DNA from 4 places in the Photobacterium sp. GB-36 genome. Region 1 is predicted to be linked to each of the others. Evidence: predicted binding sites of a transcription regulator. Region 1 holds the regulator's gene; each other region holds the start of a gene.
What was found. Region 1 encodes CRP, which controls carbon source genes, mostly activating them, when cyclic AMP is high. Its sites were predicted from a motif close to TGTGANNNNNNTCACA; they were not measured.
Positions count from the first base shown of each region.

Region 1 (2,166 bases):
TTATGAGTTTGCTAAACGTTATTTACAGCCAGATGGTGAGATTTATACCGGATTTGTAGAAGCTTCGGCAGATAAGATCTTTGAAAGTACTTATAACTCTTGAACAGTGTAAACAATGCAATAAAAAGCAGCCAATTGGCTGCTTTTTTTAAATCTGTTAATTATCGAGGGGAGATCCCCAAATACCACTGTCTTCAACAGGACAGCGACGTAAACCTGTTTGCTGTTCTAAATAACAACGACGGTCACTAAAGCCTGTCATCTCAATAGTTGTAGGTTGAGGAGCGATAGCGCCAGGTACAGTGGTGTAGCTATTCGGGGCAAAACGTTCAATATCCATATAAAAACCAAAAAAAGATGAAGTCCATTCATTGCTTGAATTTAGCATTTAATTTGAGCAATACAAGTTAATTAATGGCATTAATGACACACTTTTTAAAGGTATTTATGGGGTGGATTATTAATCAATAAGAAATAAAAAAGCCGCAACAGTGTGCGGCTTTTTTCGTACGGTTAAAGACGTTAAAAATTAACGCGTACCGTAAACAACAATCGTCTTACCGTGAGCAGAGATTAGATTCTGCTCTTCAAGCATTTTTAGAATACGACCCACTGTTTCACGAGAACAGCCAACAATTTGACCGATTTCTTGACGAGTGATCTTAATCTGCATGCCATCAGGGTGCGTCATTGCATCTGGTTGTTTTGCAAGATTTAGCAATGTCTGTGCGATACGACCTGTAACATCTAAGAATGCCAAATCACCTACTTTCTGGCTTGTCACTTGTAGGCGACTTGCCATTTGAGCAGATAAGCGCATCAGAATATCAGGGTTAACCTGAATTAACTGACGGAATTTTTTGAATGAAATTTCTGCTACTTCACAAGGACTTTTCGCACGAACCCAAGCAGTACGCTCTTGATCTTCTTCGAATAAGCCAAGCTCACCAATAAAGTCACCTTGGTTTAGGTAAGAAAGGATCATTTCCTTACCTTCTTCATCCTTGATTAGTACAGCAACAGAACCCTTCACAATGTAGTACAACGTTTCTGCTTTCTCACCTGCGTGGATCAGCGTACTTTTCGATGGGTACTTGTGAATATGACAATGGGAAAGAAACCACTCTAAAGTTGGATCTGTTTGCGGTTTACCTGGAACCATATTACTAACTTCCTCTGCATTTGTTGCCCAACAGCATTGGTTTCTTTTCTAACTTTTATCACGAGAAAAAAAACTGCCTACTGATAGGGTATCCATTCAGCCGCTGGGCTGCAAGCTAACTTGAATAAGTTAGAGTGTATCCTTTTTCTGCGCCTTTTTCTTGATATTGATCTAGTAGATTCGTTCATTTCATATGGATAACTGTGCACAGGATCACAATGCGGCGAGATAATTTTAAGTGGTGCGATAAGTAATGATTATTACGACGATTTTTAGAGAGGAAAAAAGTTGTTATTAAGGCGGAGAATTAGGATTTACATTCATTATTTAATCAATAAGACTAGAGACAATTATTGGGCGTTTGAATAAGGATTAAGCGATGCAGTCCCGAGTAAAATGGGTAGAAGATATGACTTTTTTAGGTCAATCTAGCTCCGGTCATAGTGTAGTCATGGATGGTAATGGAGGGGATAAAGCTCCAAGTCCAATGGAATTGGTATTAATGGCGGCGGGAGGGTGTAGCTCAGTAGATGTTGTCAGTGGTTTACAATCCCAAGCGCAAAATATTGTGGGTTGTGAGGTTCTTATTTCAGCTGAGCGTCGAGAGCAAGCGCCACGTTTATTTACCGCAGCCAATTTGCATTTTATTGTTTCAGGTTTTGATTTAAATGAAACCTTAGTGGCTAACACCATTGCTGATTCTTTAGAGAAATATTGCTCTGTATGCTTGATGATTGGTGAAAAGGTTAAGTTGACTCATTCGTATGAAATCATCACTGCTTAATAATGATTGAGATGAAAAAGGTTGGTGTTTGTGCCAACCTTTTTTCTATTTATTTTCGTTTGTGCAAACTTAACTGATTTTCCCTGTATTAATCAGTTTCTCGATAAGGGGGCGCATGATCAATTCCATTGCAAAACTCATTTTTCCACCAGGGACGACAAGCGTGTTATGACGTGACATAAATGAGCCTTGGATCATGGAAAGTAAATACGGAAAATCG
Region 1 covers NZ_PYNY01000008.1:17,887-20,052, reverse strand. Annotated here, with positions in the region: gene C9J46_RS09545 (DUF1338 domain-containing protein) at 1-103, shown strand, start outside; gene C9J46_RS09540 (hypothetical protein) at 158-340, opposite strand; gene crp (cAMP-activated global transcriptional regulator CRP) at 530-1,162, opposite strand; gene C9J46_RS09530 (OsmC family protein) at 1,542-1,946, shown strand; gene C9J46_RS09525 (phosphoribulokinase) at 2,016-2,166, opposite strand, start outside.

Region 2 (2,166 bases), on a different contig from region 1:
TGTTCACGCCGTCAATAATGACGGCGTGGTTATTCAGCACTTCGCTACCGGTAAAAATATTACAGTTGGTAAGCGCGTACATGAATATTCCTTAATAGGATTAAAGGTGGTTAATATTTTCCGCTTCTAGTTCTTGGAAGTACTTAACGGTCTTCACTTTTAGCTCTTGAGTTGATGGCTCATCACAAACAATCATTGATTTAGGATGTAGCTGCAGTGCAGATACTGTCCATAGGTGATTGACACTGCCTTCAACCGCAGCTTGTAGCGCCTGGGCTTTGTTGTGGCCAGTGATAAGGATCATGACTTCTTCAGAATCTAGTAATGTACCTACACCGATAGTTAGTGAGTATTTAGGTACTTGGTTGATGTCGCCATCAAAGAAACGAGAGTTAGCAATACGCGTTTCGTGCGTTAGTGTTTTGATTCGTGTACGAGATGCTAATGATGATGCTGGCTCATTGAAAGCAATGTGGCCGTCGTTGCCTACACCGCCCATGAATAGGTTGATTTTACCGTAAGATTTGATCTTATCTTCGTAACGTTGGCATTCAGCAACGTGATCTTCTGCGTTACCGTCAAGAAGGTTAATGTTCTCTTCTTGGATGTCAACGTGGTTGAAGAAGTTGTTGTACATGAAGTTACGGTATGATTCTGGGTGATCTGCAGGCATGCCTACGTACTCATCCATGTTGAAAGTAACAACATGTTTAAAGCTTACTTCACCAGCTTGGTATAGCTCGATAAGACGTTTGTAAGTTGCAAGTGGTGTACCACCAGTTGGTAGACCCAATACAAATGGACGCTCAGCTGATGGTTCGAATTTATTGATACGATCTGCGATGTAGCGAGCTGACCATAAACCAACATCTTTAGCGTTATTTAGCGGGATTAGTCTCACGTTGATACCTCGTTGAAGAAAGTTAAAACAGGAAAAATCTTAGCGACATAGCGCCTTTGTTTCGAATGATAAAATAAGTTTTATGATCGAGCTAGCAAAATCACTCAGTTCTAACCTCCGTCGGTGATTGAGATCACAAATGATGAGCTTTTAATTTGCGGGGCGAAATTAATTTCTTAAACTGCGAATAACTTAATACGGATAGCTTATAAACAGTTATTTAATTACATCTAAGAAAACCATAGGGGGAACTAAGGGTGAATATTCTTGGATATTTTCAAAAAGTAGGTAAGGCATTAATGGTGCCAGTTGCAGTACTTCCTGCAGCGGCAATCTTAATGGGTATCGGTTACTGGATTGATCCGAACGGCTGGGGTGCAAACTCTGCATTAGCTGCTTTCTTGATCAAGGCTGGTGCGGCAATTATTGATAACATGTCTGTACTGTTTGCAGTGGGTGTTGCATACGGCATGTCTAAAGATAAGGATGGTGCAGCAGCACTTTCTGGTTTTGTAGGTTTCCTTGTGGTAACAACGCTTCTTGCACCGGGTGCAGTCGCGCAAATCCAAGGTATTGACCCAAGCGCAGTTCCAGCTGCATTTGGTAAAATCAATAACCAATTCGTAGGTATCTTAGTCGGTATCGTATCAGCTGAGTTGTACAACCGTTTCTCAAACGTAGAACTACACAAAGCACTAGCGTTCTTTAGTGGTAAGCGTTTAGTACCAATTCTAACATCTGTTGCTGGTATCGTTATTGCAGGTATCTTGATGGTTGTTTGGCCATCAATTTACGGCGGTCTAGTACATTTTGGTGAAAGCATCCAAGGTATGGGTTCTGTAGGTGCGGGTCTATACGCATTCTTCAACCGTCTATTGATTCCTGTAGGTCTTCACCACGCACTAAACTCAGTATTCTGGTTTGACGTAGCAGGTATTAACGATATTCCTAACTTCCTTGGCGGCGCGAAATCAATCGCTGAAGGTACAGCAACTCCAGGTGTCACTGGTATGTACCAAGCTGGTTTCTTCCCTATCATGATGTTTGGTCTACCTGGTGCGGCACTTGCGATGTACCACACTGCGAAAGCGAAGAATAAAGAGCGCGTAGCATCTCTACTACTAGCTGCTGGTTTTGCATCATTCTTCACCGGTGTTACTGAGCCGCTAGAATTTGCATTCATGTTCCTAGCACCAGTACTGTACGTAATTCACGCAGCACTAGCGGGTCTATCTGTATACATCGCAGCATCTATGCAGTGGATT
Region 2 covers NZ_PYNY01000003.1:104,302-106,467, reverse strand. Annotated here, with positions in the region: gene nagA (N-acetylglucosamine-6-phosphate deacetylase) at 1-82, opposite strand, end outside; gene nagB (glucosamine-6-phosphate deaminase) at 101-901, opposite strand; gene nagE (N-acetylglucosamine-specific PTS transporter subunit IIBC) at 1,159-2,166, shown strand, end outside.
Region 2: nagE (N-acetylglucosamine-specific PTS transporter subunit IIBC) is a predicted target of CRP. The motif match lies at 1,024-1,039, and genes of this name have one in related genera.

Region 3 (2,166 bases), on a different contig from region 1:
GCCGCGCTCATTGGTCTATTTTTGTGGAATTAAGCATCAATAAATATCACGCGATCTACATTTTTTAACGAATTATCTAAATAATGCTCTTTTTTGTGTGACAAATAACACGTTTATTTGTATGATAAATAAAATTTTCTAGCATTACTTTTTTTACTATGGATTACATTCGATCTTTTGCCATTGTTATGTTTTGCTTTTTACTTGGTCAAGGCATACAACATCTGACTCATTTGCCGATCCCTGGCAGTATTATTGGCTTGTTTTTACTGTTCTTTGGCCTCGTTACTGGCATATGCAAAACAAAATGGGTCGATAAAACCTGTAATTTACTCATCAAACACATGGCATTGCTATTCGTGCCTGTTGGAGTTGGCTTAATAAACTACCTTGGTTTAATTAAGCACAATGCAACTATCATCTTTGCGAGCACATTAGGCAGCACATTAATTGTATTGCTTGTGATCGGCCTTGCGCTTCATCATAAGGAAAAAGAGTCATGATCTGGTTAGTTGCAACGCTAGTGGTATTTTACAGCATGCGCTATTTAGCAATAAAGATTCGTAATCCACTTTTTAATCCATTGCTCATTTCGCTGATTATTTTAATCGCTGCACTGCATTGGTTACAGGTGCCGTATGAAACCTACTTTGCAGATAACGAAATAATTAACTATTTGTTAGGTCCTGCGGTAGTGGCCTTAGCCTTACCTTTATATCAGCAACTGCCTTTAATTAAGCGTAAGTGGAAAACAATTTTAAGTGCCTGTTTTGTTGGTAGTATCTTGTCGATGACATTTGGTACCTCCATTGCGTTTTTAATGGGTGCTGATGCTCAACTTGCAGCCAGTATTTTACCTAAATCTATTACCACACCACTTGCGATGGCCGCTTCTCAACAAATTGGCGGGATTCCTGCGATTACAGCAGCAATGGTGATTATTGTTGGTCTATTTGGTGCGGTGTTAGGTTATCCAGTGATGAAACTGGTCCGTATTTACCATCCGTTAGCAAAAGGGTTAACGATTGGTACGGTATCTCATGCTTTAGGTACAGCAAAAGCTGTCGAAGAAAATTATCAAGAAGGGGCATTTAGCTCATTAGCGTTAGTGATCTGTGGGATCATGACAACGTTACTCGCTCCCATCATGTTCCCTATTTTAGAACACCTGTTTTTCCACTAAGTTATTCCTATCTCATGTTATGAGCTTAAACACTAATTCTTATTAGTTTTAAGTTCATAATGTTTTGATAACTATTTATTACAGGAAAAATTACATTTACATGTGTGAGTTCGCTCTCGATAATGTACACCATCCTGCGCTATCATTATTAATGTGACTCAAATCACACTTGATTAATGACAATTAACTTAGAATGTTTCTCCATCAACAATACGGAGTAACACACCAATGCACGCAAAAGTTATGGATGCATTAGGTCAATTACCTAAAGAGCTTGCATCAGCTTTACGACCAATTATTGAAGATAAAGATTTTGATTCAACAATTAGTCCTGAACAATTTGAACAGTTAGTTTCCCAAACTAATTTATCTGATACTGATCTTCGTCTTGCTCTCCTTCCTGTTGCTGCTGCTTACGCTGTTGTTCCTATTTCTAATTTCTATGTTGGTGCTATTGTTCGTGGTACATCTGGTCGCCTATATTTCGGTGCAAATATGGAATTTGTAGGCGCAAGTATGGCGTGTACGATCCATGCTGAGCAATCTGCAATTAGCCATGCTTGGATCAAAGGTGAAACAGGCATTAAAGACGTAACGATTAACTACAGCCCTTGCGGTCACTGTCGTCAGTTCATGAATGAATTGAATACGGCGCAAGATTTAGTTATTCAACTTCCTGAACGTCAGCCAATGACACTGCAACAATACCTGCCTGAATCTTTCGGCCCTGCTGATCTTGGTATTAAAGATGCGCTATTAAGCGACATTAATAATGGTATTACGATTGCTGAGCAATCAGAGCTTGCTGTTGCTGCTTGTGATGCTGCAAACCGCTCTCATGCACCGTACTCTAAGAACTTCAGTGGTGTTGCACTTAAAGCCAAAGACGGTCGTGTTTTTGTGGGGATGTATGCTGAAAATGCAGCATTTAACCCAAGTCTTCCACCGCTGCAAGTTGCGCTAATCAACATGAATATGTCAGG
Region 3 covers NZ_PYNY01000007.1:65,287-67,452, reverse strand. Annotated here, with positions in the region: gene C9J46_RS08805 (hypothetical protein) at 1-33, shown strand, start outside; gene C9J46_RS08800 (CidA/LrgA family protein) at 159-503, shown strand; gene C9J46_RS08795 (CidB/LrgB family autolysis modulator) at 500-1,183, shown strand; gene cdd (cytidine deaminase) at 1,412-2,166, shown strand, end outside.
Region 3: cdd (cytidine deaminase) is a predicted target of CRP. The motif match lies at 1,287-1,302, and genes of this name have one in related genera.

Region 4 (2,166 bases), on a different contig from region 1:
TTGCCGCTTAATACGTCTGTTACAGGCGCGTAAGTCATGTTTAAATCATTCTCCGTTTAGGCACTGACTTTGGAATTAAAGTATCTCGTGCTTAAAGATATTTATGTATTAGCAATATTACCTTTCTTACGACAAGCATCAAGTATTGATATCAATCAAATGATAAATTGATGAAAGAAATAGGCAATTTGAGGTGATAGTTGGTTAATTATCGGTCATTTGCAAGAAACCGCTTCGCTTTAGCGTTGTAAAACATTAAAGCGAAGCGGTTTTTTGATAAATGTTTTATAAATCAAGCAAAGTACAGAGCGATTAAGCGATGGCTAGATATTTGTGTGTTTGGATCGATAAACGCCAGTTACGTTGAATACATGTTTCAATACATAGTTCTGTTGCACGTGGCTTTTGACTAATAGGTTGAAGCGCAATCGTGACATCAGGTTTTAGCGTCACGCCATCAATGAGCGCATCAAGTTGTTCAATGTCTTTGCTAGTGCCGACAGGGTGCTTGATCTCGTTAGCACGCGCGAGGGAAGAAGCTAAGACGGGCAACTTTGCTTTCATGTTAATTTTTGGCGATACCGTTACCCAAGTATTATCACTGGTTTGAATTTCAGATGTGCCACTGGTTTCGATCTGACAATTAAAGCCAGCTTCTTCTAGTGCATGAGTTAAAGGACGAAGATCGTAAATACAAGGTTCACCGCCTGTAATAACAATATGTTTAGCCGTATATTTTTGATCTTGTAATAATTGCACTACACCATTAGCGTCAAGATTAGTCCAAAGTGGTGAGTCCCCAGTTTTAGCCATGATCTGCTCTAAGCTAACTAAATCTTGTGGCTCTGCTGTCCAAGTTTGTTTGGTGTCACACCATGAGCAGCCAACAGGGCAGACTTGTAATCGAACAAAAATTGCAGGCACGCCAGTAAATACACCTTCACCCTGAATTGTTTCGAATACTTCGTTAATTTTGTACACGTTGAACCTCTTATTTTCACGTCTATAACCATTCTAGTGTCAATGAAACATGATCATTATTAGAAAAGTTACTGCGTGAAATAAATCCGCTAATTAAAAAAAAGAGTAGGCAAAAAAGCCTTTTTTTCATTATCGCAGAAGCGAAACTCAATGTCTTTAGTCGTTGATAGTGATACTTGTCACGTACTGACGATAAGAGGCTTCACAATTACTTCGCAAAGTAAAAAAATTAGTTTCCGAAGGTTTTTAAGCTGATTTTTCTCAGGAGTATCGACATGTACGTCGCTCAGCCAGGCCATATCGATCATATAAAAAGAAATAATGCCGGCAGCGTATATAAACTAATTGATTTGTATGGGCCGATCTCACGCATTGAATTGTCTAAACGCAGTCAACTTGCCCCCGCAAGTATTACTAAGATCACCCGTGAATTAATTGATGCGCATTTAATTAAAGAAACGCAATTTCAAGAACCTAGTAGCCGTGGACGACCTGCTATTGGGCTAGTTCCTGCCAATGAAGGGTGGCAATTTTTATCTATTCGTTTAGGTCGTGGTTATCTTACTATTGCTTTACATGCACTTGGCGGCGAAATTCTAGTAGAAGAACGTCAAGATATTGAGCAACTGCATCAAGAAGATGTGGTTAAAAAGTTATTAGCTGAAATAAACATTTTCTTTGCCAATCATGTTAGCGAACTAGACAGAATGACAGCGATTGCAGTGTCATTACCAGGGTTAGTTAATTCCAGTGAAGGTATGGTATTACAGATGCCACATTATAATGTGTCTAATTTACCCTTGGGTGAAATTATTCACAATGAAACTGGACTGCCTGTTTTTATCGGTAATGACACACGTTCATGGGCTTTAGCAGAAAAATTGTTCGGTAATTCTCGTGGTATTGCAAACTCCATTTTGATTTCTATTCATCATGGTGTGGGGGCGGGGATTGTCCTTGATGATAATGTGCTGCAAGGGAAAACCGGTAACGTAGGTGAGCTTGGGCATATTCAAATTAAGCCGTTTGGCAAACGTTGTTTTTGTGGTAATCATGGCTGCTTAGAAACCGTTGCGAGTTTACAGGCCATTTTAGAACAAGTGAAAACGCAGCTTAAAGCAGGGCATGAATCGATGCTGAATCATATGCCTTTAACGATTGAATCAGTATGTGATGCGGCAGTAG
Region 4 covers NZ_PYNY01000001.1:162,543-164,708, reverse strand. Annotated here, with positions in the region: gene asnS (asparagine--tRNA ligase) at 1-38, opposite strand, end outside; gene queE (7-carboxy-7-deazaguanine synthase QueE) at 313-981, opposite strand; gene C9J46_RS00735 (ROK family protein) at 1,257-2,166, shown strand, end outside.
Region 4: C9J46_RS00735 (ROK family protein) is a predicted target of CRP. The motif match lies at 1,150-1,165, and genes of this name have one in related genera.